DNA from 4 places in the Arsukibacterium sp. genome. Region 3 is predicted to be linked to each of the others. Evidence: predicted binding sites of a transcription regulator. Region 3 holds the regulator's gene; each other region holds the start of a gene.

Region 1 (4,891 bases), on a different contig from region 3:
CCACAGCCGCGCATCCGGCGCCAGGCTGTCCTTGGGCAGTGTCGTCAGCACCTGTGCTACGGCTGAGGTTAAGCCGGCTATATCGGTTTTAATGCTGGCTAACGGCTGAAAACAGGGAATATTGACAGGACTAACGGTTTTTTGCTGCTCGTTAAATTCAATGAGCCACAACAGTTTTTGCTGGCGGGCTTCATCAAAACTGAGCGGAATTGGCGAACCACTATAGCGGATGTCGTTGCTGCTGTTCAGTTGTTGCGCCTGATGAATATGGCCAAGGGCAATGTAATCCGCTGGCGGAAAGGCACTTGCCGAAAACGCTTCTAAAGTGCCGATATAAATATCGCGCACCGATTCTGATTGGCTGACACCCACAGTGGTCAGGTGACCGGTCATCACCACCGGTAATTGCAATCTGTGCTGTTGATTATACTGCTGAGCTAACTGAAACAGCTGTTGATAATGTCGGGCAATCGCCTGTTGCAAATCCTGCTGCTTTTGCTGGCCACTTTGCCCTGCCTGGCTTTGCAGTAAGTCGCGTGAGCGTAAAAACGGCACCGCGCCCAGCAAACAGCCGGGCTGGCCGGCGCTATTTTTCAGGATCAGCAGTTGCTCAGCGGGCTCGGCTGGGATGGCCGGCACCACACTGGTATGCAATTTAGCCAGTAACTGTTTGCTCTCGGCCAGCACGGCAGGGGAGTCATGGTTTCCGCCTAATATTACCAAATGGCAGCCCGTTGGCTGTAAATCGACAATAAACTGGTTATACAGCTCGCGGGCATAGCTGGGCGGGGTAGCGGTATCAAAAATATCGCCGGCAACAAGCAGCGCATCCACTTTTAGCTCGTTAATTTGCGCCACTAACCAACGCAGAAAAGCCGCATGCTCAGCCGCGCGGCTTTTACCAATAAAATGCTGGCCCAAGTGCCAGTCGGAGCTGTGGAGAATTCGCATGCCAGCATTACCCGCTTAAAAACCCGTTTAGCTAAAGTAAAAAGCCTGACGAGTCAGGCTTTTTACTTAGTTGTCGTTACATAACTAAAAATCTTAGTCTAGAACGGAATGTCGTCATCAAAGTCGATTGGTGGTTCCATTGGCGGCCGCTGTTGCTGCGCCGGTTGCTGATAACCGCCTTGTGGCTGAGCTGGCTTTTGGTAGCCACCTTGCTGAGGTGCGGCCTGAGCTGGCGCTTGCTGGTAGCCACCTTGTTGCGGCTGCTGATACCCACCCGCTTGTTGCGCTGGTGCTTGTTGCTGTGGCGCCCGTTGCTGGTAACCGCCTTGCTGGCCGCCGCCCATGCCGCCACCCTGCTGCTGGCCGTCACCGCGGCCATCCAGCATTTGTAATTCGTTAGCAACGATTTCAGTGGTATAGCGTTCTACACCGTCTTTATCGGTCCACTTGCGGGTTTTCAGCTTGCCCTCAAGGTATACTTTGCTGCCTTTACGCAGATACTCACCGGCAATTTCTGCCAGGCGCTGATAAATAACTACCCGGTGCCATTCTGTTTGCTCTTTTTTTTCATTAGTGGCTTTATCGGTCCAGCTTTCAGAGGTCGCTACGGTTAAGTTAGCCACCGCGCCACCCTGTGGCATATAGCGCACTTCTGGATCAGTGCCCAGATTGCCAATTAAAATAACTTTATTAATACCACGCGCCATGCGATTTCTCCTGAAAATTAGGGTTGCTCTGTGCCAACCAGGGTTTGGGCCTGCGCCAGGTCAAACTGCGAAGCGCTGACTTTTAAGTAACAACGTTGCTCCGCCAGTAAAATAGTGACTTCTTGTACACCCGCCAGTGCCGCCAATTGGTCTGCCAGCTGCCTGGCGGCTTGCTCTGATGACAGCTTAACCGGAAGTGACAAACGCTGCGCCCGCGCAGGAACAGATAAGTTACGGGCTATAAGCAACCATATTAAACCAATACCGGCCAATACGGCAAACACCATTGCGAATCTAAATTGCTGAGCGACGAGTCCACCGAGCACTCCGCCAATAAAGGCGCCAAAAAACTGGCTGCTGGAGTAAATACCCATAGCACTGCCGCGTTGCCCGGCCGGTGCCACCCTGGATACCAATGCTGGCAAGCTGGCTTCTAAAAAGTTAAAGCCGGTAAAAAACACCAGTAAGGCGGCAATTAACCAGGCTAAGTTATTGGCTAAAAAGGCCATTAACATGGCCACTATCAGCAAACTGATTGCGAGTAAAAAATAGCCCTTTTCCTGCTGTTTGCGCATCGCAATAATCATCATCGGTACCATCAGCACAAAGGATGCCAATAGCACCGGTAAGTAAACCTGCCAATGCTTATCCGCTGCCAACTGATATTGACTTAGCAGTAATGGCAGGGCAACAAACATTGCCGTCAGCATTAAATGTAGCAATAAAACGCCGATATCAAGCTGCAATAACTGGCGGTGTTTTGCAATGTTCATTAACGAAGCCGGTACGGCCAGGGTTTCGGCAGCAGGGGCTTTACTGACACTTCGCGGCACTAAAAACGCTACTATCAACATGGCACAGCAGGCCAATACCGCCGTAAACCAGAATACACCGCTTAACCCTGCCCATTTGGCCATTAAGGGGCCAATAATCATCGCCAGCGCAAAAGATAAGCCTATGCTGGCACCAATAATGGCCATCACTTTAGGGCGCTGCTCGTCACGGGTTAAATCGGCCGCCAGCGCTAACACAGCGCCGGCAATGGCACCGGCGCCTTGCAAAATGCGGCCAAAAGTCACCATGTAGACAGAATCGGCCAATGCCGCCACTACCGAGCCCAGCACAAATAATGCTAAGCCCAGCAGCATGACCTTGTGGCGGCCAATACGGTCTGACAACCAGCCAAACGGAATTTGCAGAATAGCCTGAGTCAGGCCGTAAGCGCCAATAGCCAGGCCAATCCACAAGGGTGAGTAACCAATAAGCTCAGTGCCGTAAAGTGCAAACACCGGCAGCAGCATAAACAGGCCTAGCATCCGGGTTGAGAACACCAGCGCCAGGGTTAATGCGGTCTGTTTTTCCAGAGAATTAAGACGATGCATGAATGAAGTCTGTCGCAACAGGTTGATAGCTAAATAGCGGGTTAGTTTAGCATAAAATTGGCGGCTGGCATGGCTTTATCGGCGGTTGCAAAACTGCGAATTTAAACTGTTAGTTGTCAGTAAAATTTACAACTTCCGCCGCTGATTTTATGTATTGATTTCTATCTGCTTGTAAAATATGAACTTTAATAAATGGCACGATTTATGCTTTAAAATATAGTGCTTTTTGTTTAGTTGTGCAGCGAGCTGTTTTGCTGATTTCGGAAGTAACCTATTACAGTGTGGTTCTTGATCTGTAGTGGCCCTCTTACTTACCTAAAATCTGAGCAACAGGGTAGTGGCTTAGTCAGTGGTATTTATAAGGAATGGAAATGATAAAAAACACTTTTTTACCCATGATGTCGGGAATCGTTTTACTGGTAATGTCCGTTGCTGTCAAAGCGACTCCTATCACAATTGATGTGCGTTACCAGAATATGGTTAATGGTTCCGAAACCATTTCAGCCTCTTTAAACGATACCTCAAGCCGCAGTGTTCTGGCGGGAATGATCCGATTTAGTTATGACAATCTGAGTTCACCTTTGCCTTTCGAACTGGATGATGATTTGACAACTTTTTGTATAGAGTTTTCTCAATTAATTAAAACCAATCAGACACTGACTTACCAAATTCAATCTGCAGATGAATTATTTGGTGCTGCAAAAGCAGATGCTATTACACGTTTGTATTCGGGGTTTAGAGATCAAACAGGCACATCTATCGGTAATGCAGCATTTCAATTAGCCTTATGGGAAATTGTGCATGACTTTCAAAGTGATTTATCGGGCTTCTTACTTGAACGTGGTAGCTTTAAAACCACCAGTAGTAATCAGAGTGTCACTTTGGCGCAGAGTTGGTTAGATCAGTTAGCTAATATCAAGAGCCAACACACTATGCATGTTATGACTAATTCACAGTCACAAAATCAGCTGATTTTTTCTGGTCAGCCACAGACTTCTTTTAATGATCCTGTACCGGTGTCTGCACCAGCTACCCTGGGTATTTTTGGTTTAGGTTTGTTGGCGTTAGGCTTACGCCGCCGTCAGGCTTGAATAGAGCTTCCCAAATGGCAAGGGGTGTATAAATTTACAGCTCCTTGCCGTTTACCCCTTAAAATTAGCCGGAAGATCTGCAATACTGCGGCTCTCGTATCAAGGCGACATTTTTTGGGGATGCAGTAATGGACAAGATCGATATTCGGGGTGCCCGCACCCACAACCTGAAAAACATTTCGCTGCATATCCCGCGTGATAAGCTGGTGGTGATTACCGGCCTGTCGGGCTCTGGTAAGTCTTCGTTAGCCTTTGATACCCTTTATGCCGAAGGTCAGCGCCGCTATGTCGAATCGCTGTCAGCCTACGCCCGGCAGTTTTTAAGTTTAATGGAAAAACCGGACGTTGATCATATCGAAGGTTTATCTCCTGCTATTTCTATCGAGCAAAAATCGACGTCGCATAACCCACGCTCTACTGTGGGTACTATTACCGAAATTTACGATTACCTGCGCTTACTGTTTGCCCGGGTAGGCGAGCCACGCTGTCCTGAGCATGACCAGCCGCTGGCGGCGCAAACCATCAGTGAAATGGTCGACAAGGTTACCGCCTTCCCTGAAGGCACGCGGTTAATGGTGCTGGCGCCGGTGGTGCAGGAGCGCAAAGGTGAGCATGTAAAAACCCTGGAAGGCCTGGCCGCGCAGGGCTATATCCGGGCGCGGATTGATGGCGAAGTATGTGATTTATCTGACCCACCAACGCTGGATTTACACAAAAAACATACTATTGAAGTGGTGATTGACCGCATTAAGGTGCGCGA
Region 2 (4,891 bases), on a different contig from region 3:
ACGGTGTACCGCAGAAATTTTAGCCTGATTTAAATCAGTCATCTGCGCCATCGCCATACCGACTTTCTGCACTTGTTTCGGTTCCAGATGCTTTAAAATTTGTGCGGCATCTTCTTCCGATAAGCTTAGCAGCAGAATGGCAGCTTTTTCTACGCCATCTAATTTGCCGACATCAAAGGCCGGTTTACCCTCTATATTATTCATCTTCAGCCAACCAGTTTTTCACTACCAGGGACGATAATTCAGGCTCATTCGCTACCAGAGCCCGAACAGCACGCAATAAGTCTTCATCACCATGCAAGTCAGGCAACATCAGGGTACCATCCGGGGCAAAGCCCACGGCATTTTCATCAAAGGTCGACTTTAACATATCAATGGTATCGTCACCTAAGTCAAGGCCGCTAATCATAGCATCATCATCATAGCGGTCTTTGGTGTCTTCCGGATGCATCAGTTTCTTCAGCATAGGTTTCACTAAACCGAATATCAGCGCAAGAATAACCAGGACACCACCAATAATTCTTACCAGCGGCATAAACCAGTCTTGCTGGTAAAAGGGCAGCACCACTTCGGCTAACAGCTCTTCGCGGGCAAAGGGTACCGAAATCACTTCAATGGCATCGCCACGGGTGGCATCAAAACCTACGCCACCTTGTAACAAGCGCCTGATATTGGCAATTTCTGCCTGAGTTCTTGGTTGGGGTACGGCATTGCCATCTTCAGTTGGCACGCCAGGACGATAATCAACCGCCACTGAAATACTCAGGCGACGAATGACGCCACTTTGCTGTGAAGTATGGCTGATAGTGGTATCCAGCTCAAAATTACGGGTAGATTCGCGATGGTTACGTCCCGGGATAACTTGCTGCGCAGCAGCGCCGGTCGCTTGCTCAGGTATAGCCGAAGGCATAGGAGGCTGATTTGATAAGGCGCCTGGAATGCCGCCCATACCGCCACCGACACTATTTTCTTCGATAACCATTTCACTGCGAATAGCCGGTAAGTCGGGATTAAAACGTTTCTGGGTTTGCTCGGTCGCGGTAAAATCCATCAGCAAATCGACCTGGGCAGTGTAATTACCATATCCCAGAACCGGTAATAATATGGAGTCTACTTTTTGACGGTACTCATCTTCACGGCTGCGTTGTAACTCGTGTTCACGACGACTTCGGGCAGCACTGCCATCCTGAGAGCCACTGTTCAACAAACGGCCATTCTGATCCGTTACCGTTACCCGGGTAGGCTCAAGCCCCTGCACAGCAGACGCCACCAAATCAACGATAGCATCGACTTCACTATCTCGGATCACGCGGCCACCCCGGGCAGTAACCATTACGGTGGCTGAAGGCATCGCTTGCTGACGGGCAAACACGTTTTCTTTAGGGATGGCCAGCAATACCCGGGCCCGGGCAATACTTTGTAATTCTTCAATAGTGCGGGCTAACTGCTGCTCGCGGCTATGCTTTAAACGTTCCATCTCCAGGCGTTGACTAACGCCAAAACCGCTATCCTGCAATAAAAACTCAGTACCCGCTGAGGGCTCCTGACTTAAACCTGAACGCGACAGACTTAAGCGGATGTTTTGCAACTCATTTTCCGGAACATAGATGACATTACCTTCAAGACGGTATTTTATTTTTTGGACATCAAGATGATCTAAGGTTTGAATCAGCTCGGCAGTGGCGTAGGTGCCCAGTGGGCGCATTTCCGGGGTACGGATCCAAAAAATTATCAGAATGGCTATCGCTAAACAGATGGTCATCGCCACAATCAGCGTGATCTGACGGATCATATCGCCACCGCCAAGCGAGCCGATAAACCCGGGCTTTTGTTCCTGAGCATCTGCATTGTTGTAGTCGCTGCCAGTGTTGCTCAGCGCCAGTTCGGTTGATGTAGTATCTGCCACGATGTACCTCTGTTTCTAACCTTCTGACAAGTGCCGTAACGGCGTTAAGCTAAAGCTTAAACCGGCATAGCCATGATTTCTTTGTACGCTTCGACCACTTTATTGCGTACTTGCACTGTGGCCTCAAAGGCCAGTGATGATTTTTGACTGGCAATCATCGCCTGGGCTAAAGACACACCGGGTTTACCCAGCTCAACCGCATTTCTCAGCTCACTACTGTGCGCTTGCAAACTATTTACCGTGCCCAACGCATCTTTTAATAAATGACTAAAATCAGACTGCGAGCTGTTGATACCGCTGATAGCCGGTAGGGGTTTCAGCTCCTGACCAAGGCTTCTGGCTTGTGTGGCCATGGCCTGCATCTGGCCATAAAGCGCTTGTCCTTTAATATTCATTGCATCACCTGTCAATTTTTTGCTGTGTGGTGTATTACCTAAGCATAAGCAGGAGTTGTGCCAAAAATATGTTCATGAAATATATAAAGAAAACGCCGCTAAATGCGGCGTCATAAAAAAGTTTAAGCTTAGTTCAACCGTTCAGGCGGGCAGCTCAATACCAGACTCGCGCATTCTGGCTAATTTATAGCGCAGAGTACGATCACTTATACCCAGTTTTTCGGCTACTAATTTACGCTTATAAGCGCAGGCTTTGAGTGTCGCTAAAATAATCTTGTGCTCTTGCTCGTGCAGCTCAGATTTAAAATCAGCCGGGCTATCAGACATATAGGGATCAGCATCATCAGCTGTAACAACAGGCTCTGCATTAACTTTGGCTTGAGACTGGCTTAATACACTGGCGTGACTTGCTTCAATCAATATATCTGCGGCACACAGCTGTTGGCCGGGCTGAATAATCAAAGCCCGCTGTATCACATTATCCAGTTCGCGGACATTACCCGGCCATGGATGCTGCATCAGTAAAGCTTTGGCATCAGCTGTTAATACAGGCAATGGCCGCCCCTGCTGTGCAGCATAACGCTGAATAAAATATTCGGCTAAAGGCACCACATCTTCTATCCGTTCATTCAGCGCCGGCCAGCGCAACGGAAAAACATTTAAGCGGTAATACAAATCTTCACGGAAGACACCACTGGCAACGGCTTGCTGTAAATCACGGTTACTGGTCGCCAGCACGCGCACATCCAGTTTAATGGTTTTTTGACTGCCCAGCCGCTCAACTTCCCGCTCTTGTAATACCCGCAATAATTTAGCTTGCAGGTTTAAATCCATTTCAGTGATTTCATCCAGCAATAAGGTGCCATGCTGCGCTTGCTCAAACTTTCCCGGACAGCCGGCTATGGCTCCGGTAAAAGCGCCTTTTTCATAACCAAATAACGTAGATTCCAGCATATTCTCGGGTATAGCGGCACAGTTTATCGCCACAAAGGGACCTTTTTGCCGGCTTGATTGCTGATGAATATATCGGGCAAGCACTTCTTTACCTGAACCGCTTGGCCCTAAAATCATTACACTGGCATCTGAGCGTGCTACTTTACAGCTTAACTCCAGCAGTGCTTTACTGCCGGGCGCCGCCACCACAGGCTCAACACTATTGATAACCGGCTCAGGAATATAGCGACTAACGGTATTGAGTAACACTTCCGGTGCAAAGGGTTTGGCCAGATAATCCACAGCCCCTAACCGAATTGCCTCCACCGCATCTTTTACCGTGGCATAAGCGGTCATCATTAATACCGGTAACTGTGGCTGCTGCTCCCTTAAGGTTTTTAGTAATACTAAACCACTGACCGAGCCCATTTGCACATCACTTATCAGCAGCTGCACTTTATGTTTTTTTAGTAATAACAGCGCCGATTCGGCACTGTCAGCGGCGATGACCTGATAGTTAGCCATACCAAGCGTGTCGGATATGGCTTCACGCAGGCCGGCATCATCTTCTACGACCATAATGCTAGTTACTGACATAGACACTCTCCTGATTGCTAAGATCAGACTTTGCTTCGTTGCTATCTGAAGCACCAGCCAATTGACAGGGTAACTGGATAACAAAACAGGCCCCTGTTGTTGTAGGCTGAAAACTAATACTACCCTGATGGGTATTAATCACGGCCTGCACCACGGCAAGCCCTAATCCTGATCCCTGCGCTTTCCGACTGAAAAACGGCTCAAAAATCTGCTGCTGGTATTCAGGCGCTATGCCAGGGCCGTTATCACTGAACACCACTGTTAACTGGTTGCCCTGCTGCTTAACACTAAGGATAATTTCAGCACCTTGCGGTTTTGCCTGTACACTGTTGTGTACTAAATTTAGCAAGGCATCAGCCAGGCTATTAAGATTACCCAGTAGCATAACCTCTGGTAAATCGTTCGCTAACTTGAGCTGCGCCTGATGCTGATGTAATAACACTTCACAACGCTGCTGCAGTGCATCAAATAATTGCAGCAGACTAAATTGCGTCACTGCCTGCGCCGTGCCACTGCGGGCAAAAAGCAGCATATCATTCACCTGCTGCGCTAAATCCTGCAGCCTGGCCACCAGTTTTTGCTGAAACTGACTGCTTTGCCCGGGTTTCAGTTTTGGATTAGCCAAATTTTCGGCATAAAGCATGGCAGAAGACAAAGGCGTGCGTATTTGATGGGCCAAACTGGCCATCATTTTTCCCAAAGTCGATAAGCGCTGCAGATGGGCCAGCCGAGTTTGCAGCTGCCGTGTTTCGGTTAAATCTGTCATAACAATAAGCTGCCCTGGCTGCGGCGCCAGTGCACTGATCTCCAGCTTTACCCGGCGGCCATCGGCCAGTGATACTTCAAGGCCATCATCTGAGCGTGGCCGAAAACAACGGTTAATAATATCCAACCACAACTCACCCAATAGCGGCTGTCCCAGCATCGCGCAAGCTTGTAAATTGGCTTCACTGATGCGGCCGCGCTGATCCAGTAACACTACACCTGAGGGCAATACATTTAAAATATGCTGTAACCGCTGATCTTGCGCGGCCACTAACCCCTGATTGTTGCTGTAACC
Region 3 (4,246 bases):
CGCCGGAAACTAAGGACAATCCATGACGTTGAGTGCACCCAGCAAATTAGTGGCCTCTCATCTGGCGAAAAGCTACAAAGGCCGTCAGGTGGTAAAAGATGTCAGCCTCGAAGTCAACGCCGGGCAAATTGTTGGTCTGCTAGGCCCTAATGGTGCCGGTAAAACCACCACCTTTTATATGATTGTTGGCTTAGTGCCATCAGATAAAGGCAGTATCATTCTTAATGGCGAAGACATGACCTTTGCCCCTATTCATCAGCGTGCCCGTGCCGGCATTGGCTATTTACCGCAAGAAAGCTCCATTTTTCGCAAATTAACCGTGCATGAAAACTTACTGGCCATTTTGCAAACCCGCAAAGCATTAAGCAACAGCAGACGCGAAGAGTTGGCTGATGACTTGCTTGAAGAGTTCCATATTGGTCATATCAAACATAGCCTGGGCATGAGTTTATCTGGTGGTGAACGGCGCCGGGTAGAAATTGCCCGCGCTCTGGCCGCTGATCCGGCGTTTATTTTACTGGATGAACCTTTTGCCGGAGTTGACCCTATTTCGGTACTGGATATAAAAAAAATTATTCAACACTTGTGCCAGCGTGGTATCGGCGTGTTAATTACTGATCATAATGTGCGTGAAACGCTCGATGTCTGTGAAATAGCCTATATTGTCAGCCATGGCGAGCTGATTGCTGCCGGCCCCCCACAAGAAGTGTTGGCAAATCAGCAAGTACGTGATGTATACCTGGGTGAACAATTCAGGCTATAGTTAGTTTATAAACGCCACCACAGCATGACGCGGCTAAACGGGAGAAAAAAATAACGACATGAAGCCCTCTTTGCAACTTCGCTTAGGCCAACAACTGACCATGACACCGCAACTGCAGCAAGCAATTCGCTTGTTACAATTGTCGACTATGGAGTTGCAGCAGGAAATACAGGAGGCACTTGATGCTAATCCACTGCTGGAAGGCGAAGACGAATACGACAGCTTTAATGGCGAAATGGAACCGCAACAACCTGATCGTGAGCACACGACAGACAACAGTCTGACAACAGATGACTACGGTCATGACGAGCCCACCGAACCCGACAGCAGTGAGGCGATGACCGAGCAAAACATCCAGGAAGACTTGCCGCTGGATAATCAATGGGATGACTTAGTCAGCGCTGCGCCCGTTAGTGCCGGCAATAGCATGGATGATGATAATGTCTATCAGGGCGAAACCAGTGAGAGTTTGCAAGATTACTTGCGCTGGCAAATGCAATTAACGCCTTTTTCTGACACTGACCGTACTATTGCCGAAATCATTATTGAAGCCATTGACGAAGGCGGCCTACTCACCATCAGTTGTGACGATATCCTTGAATCGCTTGGCCTGCCCGATGTTGAGGCCGATGAGGTAGAAGCGGTGATCAAACGCATCCAGCTATTTGATCCTGTGGGCGTCGGCGCGCGTTCAGTGCAGGAATGCCTGTTAGTGCAATTAAAACAATTTGACCCGGCTACGCCCTATTTACGTGAGGCGCAGCTATTGATTAGCGATTATGCTGACTTTTTAGCGAATCGGGACTTTCGTTCTTTGCTGCGCGTGACTAAACTCAAAGAAGAAGAGTTAAAAGAGGTGATGCGGTTAATTCATAGCCTGAATCCGCGCCCTGGCGCCGATGTTATTCGCGAGGAGCAGCAGTATGTGATCCCCGATGTCACCGTCAGCAAAGTGAAAGGCCGCTGGCAGGTGGAGCTAAACCCGGATGCCATACCAAAGGTACGGATTAATCAGCAATATGCCGCTATGTCCCGTAATGCCAAAAGCTCTGCTGATAGCCAGTTCATCCGGTCGCACCTGCAGGAGGCAAAATGGTTTCTGAAAAGTCTGGAAAGTCGCAACGAAACATTGCTCAAGGTAGCAAACTGTATTGTGCAGCAACAACAAGCTTTTTTTGAACATGGCGAAGAAGCAATGAAACCTATGGTGCTGAATGATGTTGCCGAAATGGTCAGTATGCATGAGTCGACCATTTCCAGGGTCACCACGCAAAAATATATGCATAGCCCGCGAGGTATTTTTGAACTTAAATTCTTTTTTTCCAGTCATGTTAGTACAGAGAGCGGTGGTGAGTGTTCCTCAACGGCCATTCGCGCTTTTATCAAAAAATTAGTGGCGGCAGAAAATCCGGCTAAACCGCTGAGTGATAGCAAAATGGCAGAGATTTTATCTGATCAAGGCATTAATGTGGCACGCCGTACCATTGCCAAATACCGCGAAGCTTTATTTATACCGCCATCTAATCAACGTAAGACCTTGCTTTAAGTGTTCTAAACAGAAGGAAAATGTCTATGCAAATCAACCTAACTGGTCGTCATGTCGAAATCACCACAGCCTTAAGAGAGTATGTAGACAATAAATTTGCTAAGCTGGAGCGCCATTTTGATCATATTAACAATGTACATGTCATCCTAAACGTGGAAAAATTGAAGCAGATCGCAGAAGCTAAGTTGCACCTGAATGGTGGCGAAGTGTTTGCGGCCTCAGAAGACGAGAATATGTATGCTGCTATCGACCAGTTGATTGATAAGCTGGACCGGCAGGTCATTAAACACAAAGAAAAGATAGCCCGACATTAATCAGCGTATGATGAACTTAAGCACTATGCTCGCCGAGAACTGCACCAAGAGTGCAGTTCTTTTTAACAGTAAAAAACGTATTCTGGAATACATAGCCGAACTGGCACAGCAACAGCTGCCTGACATGACGGAATATAGTATTTTAGAAGCACTCATGACCCGTGAAAAGCTCGGCTCCACCGGCATAGGCGGTGGTATTGCTATCCCTCATGGTAAATTACAGAGCGTCAGCAAACCCATGTTGGTATTTGTAGTGAGCAAAGATCCTATCCCCTTTGACGCTATTGATAACCAGGCAGTGGATATTTTTTGCGCTATTTTAATTCCACAAGAACAATGTCAGGCGCATTTGACTACTCTATCCGGTATTGCCAAATTATTAAGTCAAAAGGAGCTGACCCGCAAAATTCGCCATGCAGCCTCCGATCACGATCTTTATCAGTTATTAATGGAATATAGCCAACAAGGGACTGACACATGAAACTGCTGGTGGTAAGTGGCCGCTCTGGCTCAGGTAAATCTGTCGCACTCAGAGTAATGGAAGATTTAGGCTACTATTGCGTTGACAATATTCCGGTCAACTTACTACCTACCCTGGCAACCACGGTTATGGGGCAGTATGAAAGGGTAGCGGTAAGTATTGATGTGCGTAACTTACCGCAAGACCCCGATGAGCTGACCGAAATTTTGTCATATTTACCCCGCAAGTTAGAACTAACCATTCTCTATCTTGATGCGGATCACACCAGCCTGATTAAGCGCTTTAGTGAAACACGCCGTTTGCATCCGTTATCACATCAGGCGATGTCGCTGGATGAGGCCATTTCACAAGAACAGCACTTGTTAGACCCGATCTCCAGCCGTGCCGATTTGTATATCGACACCACCGAAATGAATGTGCATCAGTTAGCAGAACAGCTGCGTGAACGCATTCTTGGCCAGAAAAGTGGCAAACTGGTGATGTTGTTCGAATCTTTTGGCTTTAAATATGGCATTCCCAAAGATGCCGACTTCGTGTTTGATGCCCGCTTCTTACCCAATCCACATTGGGAGCCGGATTTGAAACCCCTTACCGGTTTAGACCAATCCGTGAAAGATTTTTTAGCCTCGCAAGCCGTGGTGGCCAAGTATATTTGGCATATCAACAGCTTTGTCAGCAGCTGGTTACCACATCTTGAACGCAATAACCGCAGCTATCTGACCATTGCCATTGGCTGTACCGGTGGGCAGCACCGCTCAGTATATATTGCCGAAAGCCTGGCCGAGAGCTATCGCAGCCAGCGCGATGATGTGCAAATTCGTCATCGCGAGTTGGTACGTCACCATGGACGCTAAACTCAGCGCCACAGTAACCATCATTAATTCACTAGGTTTGCATGCGCGCGCCGCGACTAAGCTGGCGGTATTATGTCAACAGTTCAGTGCCCGCATTGAACTGATGCAAGATGGCAAAGCCGCAGATGCCTCCAGTGTACTGGCGCTACTAATGCTGGCCAGTAGCCCTGGTAAAACGGTTGAAGTTACTGCACAAGGCCCTGATGCGGCCGCCGCATTAGCAGCGGTAACAGCGCTCATTAATAATGGGTTTGATGAAACCTAGCCGCTGTACACCTTATAACCGAT
Region 4 (4,891 bases), on a different contig from region 3:
CAGCGCGAAAAAATCGGCTTGAGTGAGAGCACCGTTATTTTTGTCCTGAGCTTTTTTCTTATCATCCCAATACATGCCGTCTAACGGGTTATTACTTATAGTGTTCATGATGTTAATCCTTAGCCGCTAGCCTGGCCCATACGCAAGGTACGCATCAGCATTTGTTTCGCTGCGTCTGCGGTTTGCACATTGGTTTCATAAGAGCGCGAGGCCGAAATCATATTGGCCATCTCTTCCATAATGTTGATATTGGGTTTATAGATATAGCCATCTGCATCAGCCAGTGGATGATTAGGGGCATATTCCACATTAAGTGGTGCATCCGATTCGACGATACCTAACACCTTTACATTAACGCCATCCCCTTGCTGACGCCGGGCTTCAGACAGCTCAGCAGCAAACACCGGATGACGCCCACGGTAGGTTTGTTCGGCGCTACTGCTGACACTATTAGCATTAGCAATGTTACTGGCAGTGGTATTCATACGGACCGACTGTGCAGTCATGCCGCTGCCGGTGATATCAAATACTTTAAACAGGCTCATAATTATTGTCCTTGTCCACCGATGGCCTTTTTAAGGCCAGAAATTCTACTGTTTAGAAACTGCAAACTGACTTGATATTCCAGGCTATTTTGCATCATCGCATTACGCTCACGATGAATGTCGACACTGTTACCATCGCCGGTATCAGCCTGATCTGGGTTGCGGAATTTCATTTCCTGGCGCACTTCGGTAGACAAATCAAAATGCTGCAGATGGGTACGGCTCATGGGCCTGGCTTGCTTCGATTGCGCATTTTGCAGCGCTTGCGAGAAATCCAAATCACGGGCTTTATAACCCGGCGTATCAGCATTCGCGATATTTTCCGAGATAAGTTGTGCCCGCCGATCACGCACTAATAGCGCTTGCGGGTGCACACCAAAAGCTTTTTCAAAACTGATTGCCATTTTTTTGCCACCTCCAATACGGAATGGACAAACAAATGCAAAAGGCAGGCCAAATTTAGAGCTATTTCATGAATTATTTTTTACGGTAGATAATGCCGGGGTTACATCTTAACATTTCAAAGTCATTATTCACGCTGGATAACGATTCAGATGCGCCCAGAAACAGGTAGCCTCTGGGATTTAAAGCTTGAGCAAATTGCTTGATTATCTTAGCTTTTACATCTGGAGAAAAATAAATAAGTACATTACGGCAAAAAATAATATCGAATTTGCCCAATAAGGTGTAGCTATCAAGCAGGTTAAGATGGCGAAAGTTAACATTTTTGCGTACCGCGTCTTTAACCCGCATCATGCCTTTGCCGCTATCTTCAAAAAACTTGGTCCGTCGTTCTGGCGACAAACCACGCGATAAAGCAAGACCATCATATTCCGCACGCTGACAATGCTCCAGCATGGTATTTGAGATGTCAGTTCCAAGGATATTGATGCCTAAACTAAAGGCCCCTGGCCTGCCTTGCTGGTATTCCAGTCCGGTCATCGCTATAGAATAAGGTTCCTGTCCGGATGAACTTGCGGCAGACCAGATTTTCAACGTGCGGCAACTTTTTTCCAGCTCCGGCAAAATTTGTTTTTTGAGTAGCTCGTAAGGATAGGTATCTCGAAACCATAAGGTTTCGTTGGTCGTCATCGCATCTATTACAGCAGAACGTAATTGCCGCTCAAACGGGCTTAAGGTTTTAGCGACTAACTCTGACAAGGTAGCCAAACCAAAACGCTGCATTAATGGCCCTAAGCGGCTTTTGACCAAATATTGCTTATTGTCACCCAACACAATGCCGCACTGCTGCTCGAGAAAATCCCGAAACAGTTTATATTCAGCATCGTGCAGTTCTTTATTCGACACAAACATCCTTTTAGCCAGTTAACCCAGCCATACTTTTAACAAGTCATTATACATGAAGCCATTTTTGCACTGCTGCGGCAAGTTCATCCGGGTTAAATTTAGCAATAAAATCATTTGCGCCAACTTTTAATACCATTTGCTGATTAAACACACCACTCAGGGAGGTATGCAGGATCACATGAAGATCTTTTAGTTGTGGATCCTGTTTAATCTCTGCAGTCAGGGTATAGCCATCCATATCGGGCATTTCAATATCAGATATCAGCAAACCGATTTTTTCAGTGACAGATTTCTGACAGTCTTTTGCCACCGACTGTAGATAATTTAACGCTTCACGGCCATTATTCACCAAATGCATCTTCACGCCAAGATTTTCCAATGCCTTTTTTACCTGATTACGCGCAACCGTCGAATCATCGGCAATAAGGATTAGGCGCTGACCTAAATCTGTCGCAATGACGTCTGTATCAAAAGTGCTGGTCAGTATAGTGGGTGAAGGAGAAATTTCTTCCAGTATCTTTTCTACATCTAAAATTTCAATCAGTTCATCTTCAAATTCTGTGATAGCGGTGAGATAGCTTTGCTTGCCGCCCGTCCCCTGAGGTGGTGCCTTAACAGAATCCCAGTTAGTGTTAATAATGCGATCAACTGAGCTGACTAAAAAACCCTGCACTGAGCGGTTATATTCAGCAATAATAATAAATGCCGTGGTTAAATCGGCAATCGGCTTGCCCCCGGTTGCCAGATTTAAATCAATTACTGAGATAGTCTGGCCACGAATATGCGCAATACCACGCACAAACTTATTTCGCATCGGAATGGCGGTGAGCGCCGGACAAGGCAAGACTTCCCGCACTTTAAACACATTAATACCATAGCGTTGCTTACCAGGCAGCTTAAACAGCAATAATTCCAGGCGGTTTTGCCCCACCAGTTGGGTGCGTTGATTGACCGAATCAAGAATACTTGCCATTTATTACTCCTGTTTCCGATAACTATAGCTGCTTAAGCTAAAAGAAGGCATGATTTTTGCCTGTTATTAGGCATACCACGATTACAGTGCTATGTCGTCATTAGGCGCATAGTAGTCATTTTTGACATTAAAGCATAGCCGAAACCTTATGAAAAAGTATCAAAATAATTATTTCAACAGTCTGATATTGCTGTTTTTCCTGTTATTTGCCAGCAGCAGTAACGGGCAAACGCAATTTTACAGTGCTCAGCAGTTAACCGAGTTAACAGAGCAGTGGCTGGCCGCTGAGGCTATTACTGATGCAAACGAGCGCCAATTTCAGGTTACCGCGCTAGATAACAGAATCGCCGCAAGGGCATGTGACAGCATGCCGCAATTTAGTTTAACGCAGCGCAGTAACCAAAGACAAAGCACTGTGCAAATCAGTTGCAATAGCCCCGTTTCCTGGCAATTGTATATTCCGGTCAGAATGACCGAGCTGATAGACGTCGTCGTGATGCGTCAAAATATTGCTACCGGCACACCACTCACCATAGATATGTTGCAGACGGAAAGCCGGGAGCGCCACTTAATCCGAGGTAACCAGGAAGCTGATCCTCAACGTTTATTGGGCGCCCGCAGCCGCCGTGCGCTTAATATGGGGCAAATAGTCTCATTACAGGATCTTTGCCTTGTGTGCCGCGGTGATGTTGTTACAATACAGATTGACAACAAAGGTTTAATGGTATCTGCTACTGGCATAGCTCAAACCGATGGTACCTTGGGTGATACTGTGCCAGTGCGTAACCAACAATCTGGTCGCACAATCCAAACCGAAGTGGTTGCAGTTAATCAGGTGCGGGTTAAATTTTAGAAAATAATCCTAAAGTTTTTATCTTTACTGCCGTTAACCTAAACATAAGGACTTGTTTAAAGGTGATGAGGTTCCATTATGGCAATTAATATCAATAACTTGCAGAACACTCCGCAAGTAAAAGGCGATAAAGCCGATCAGCTTTTGCAGCGTCAGCAAAGTACAACGCAGCAAGCGACGACTCAGCAAACTACGCAGCAAACTGCGTTGCAGCGCCAAGATTCTGTGTCAATTACGCCGCAGGCGCAGCAGCTGACCAAGCTTCAGGAAAAAGCGAACGCCAGCAGTGGTATCGACCAGGAAAAGGTCGATAAAATTAAGCAGGCTATAGCCGAAGGCAAATATAAAATTAATCTTGAGCAACTGGCCCGCCGTATTATGCAGTTTGAAGGCGACTTATTTGAAAAAAAATGAGTGTAGCCACTAATGAGTGAACAACCTCTCATCACCACCTTACTTGAACAACAACAAGCGCAATTGGATGCGCTTTTGTTGTTATTACGGCAAGAACTTGCCGCGCTTGCCGCTCGCCAACCAGAACAATTAACTGAGATTGGTCAGCAAAAACTAGCATTACTGCAAGACATTACCGATACCGACTATAGTATCAGCCAGCATCCTGACTTAGCCGATGCCAAATCTTCGTCTTGGTTTAGCGAGCATCTGTTGCCTCTTGAACAACGACTGGCAGAATGTAAAACCCAAAACGATATTAACCAGCAAGCACTGGAACAAAGCCAGTTAACGCTGGAGAGGTTTAAAACGGAGTTATTATCTTCCCGCGGCAAAGCCGGTCTTACCTATACTAATAAAGGTAAACCCGCCTTTGATAACAAAGGTAAAGGCATTAAAGCTTAGCTGTTTACTTAGCTTTGCTGGCTTAATCTAAAAATATCTGACACTTCTTACCCGCTGTTGTGGCTGCACATTTTGCACTGTGTGATACACTTCTCTGAAATCCAGCTCCAGCTCAGTAAAATAGGCATCATCAATGACATAGCTTTTAACCACGCGGGCACCTCTTATTACTCCCTGCACCGAAGCGGATAATTGGTCATGCTGGCTAACCATAGCACTTAAGGTATTGTCACTGTCGATTCTCTGACCGTAGACCCGCTCTGCCAACTCGCGATAGGCTTCTAATTTTGACGCCCGCATCGCCAATAACATTTTCTGGCTTTGGGTATCACCCGGTTGTGCCGAAATAGGCGC

What was found. The regulator sigma-54, encoded in region 3, starts transcription at its own class of promoters, with help from an activator protein. The targets are predictions, from matches to a motif close to TGGCANGNTNCNTGCTT.
Region 1: the regulator sigma-54 is predicted to act here: its motif matches at 3,234-3,250, upstream of V7D78_RS09825 (PEP-CTERM sorting domain-containing protein).
Region 2: the regulator sigma-54 is predicted to act here: its motif matches at 2,348-2,364, upstream of fliE (flagellar hook-basal body complex protein FliE).
Region 4: the regulator sigma-54 is predicted to act here: its motif matches at 2,872-2,888, upstream of flgA (flagellar basal body P-ring formation chaperone FlgA).

What each region holds. Positions count from the first base shown of each region.
Region 1 is NZ_DAINOE010000042.1:7,538-12,428, forward strand. Features, by position in the region: gene sbcD (exonuclease subunit SbcD) at 1-951, opposite strand, end outside; gene ssb (single-stranded DNA-binding protein) at 1,050-1,658, opposite strand; gene V7D78_RS09820 (MFS transporter) at 1,676-3,040, opposite strand; gene V7D78_RS09825 (PEP-CTERM sorting domain-containing protein) at 3,412-4,131, shown strand; gene uvrA (excinuclease ABC subunit UvrA) at 4,260-4,891, shown strand, end outside.
Region 2 is NZ_DAINOE010000028.1:2,472-7,362, reverse strand. Features, by position in the region: gene fliG (flagellar motor switch protein FliG) at 1-204, opposite strand, end outside; gene fliF (flagellar basal-body MS-ring/collar protein FliF) at 197-1,906, opposite strand; gene fliE (flagellar hook-basal body complex protein FliE) at 1,963-2,301, opposite strand; gene V7D78_RS07410 (sigma-54-dependent transcriptional regulator) at 2,443-3,831, opposite strand; gene V7D78_RS07405 (sensor histidine kinase) at 3,818-4,891, opposite strand, start outside.
Region 3 is NZ_DAINOE010000139.1:102-4,347, reverse strand. Features, by position in the region: gene lptB (LPS export ABC transporter ATP-binding protein) at 23-763, shown strand; gene V7D78_RS16175 (RNA polymerase factor sigma-54) at 822-2,309, shown strand; gene hpf (ribosome hibernation promoting factor) at 2,336-2,623, shown strand; gene ptsN (PTS IIA-like nitrogen regulatory protein PtsN) at 2,631-3,104, shown strand; gene rapZ (RNase adapter RapZ) at 3,101-3,958, shown strand; gene V7D78_RS16155 (HPr family phosphocarrier protein) at 3,948-4,223, shown strand.
Region 4 is NZ_DAINOE010000052.1:12,344-17,234, reverse strand. Features, by position in the region: gene V7D78_RS11240 (flagellar hook assembly protein FlgD) at 1-108, opposite strand, end outside; gene flgC (flagellar basal body rod protein FlgC) at 120-545, opposite strand; gene flgB (flagellar basal body rod protein FlgB) at 548-949, opposite strand; gene V7D78_RS11225 (CheR family methyltransferase) at 1,023-1,853, opposite strand; gene V7D78_RS11220 (chemotaxis protein CheV) at 1,900-2,826, opposite strand; gene flgA (flagellar basal body P-ring formation chaperone FlgA) at 2,975-3,679, shown strand; gene flgM (flagellar biosynthesis anti-sigma factor FlgM) at 3,758-4,093, shown strand; gene flgN (flagellar export chaperone FlgN) at 4,106-4,537, shown strand; gene V7D78_RS11200 (LPP20 family lipoprotein) at 4,565-4,891, opposite strand, start outside.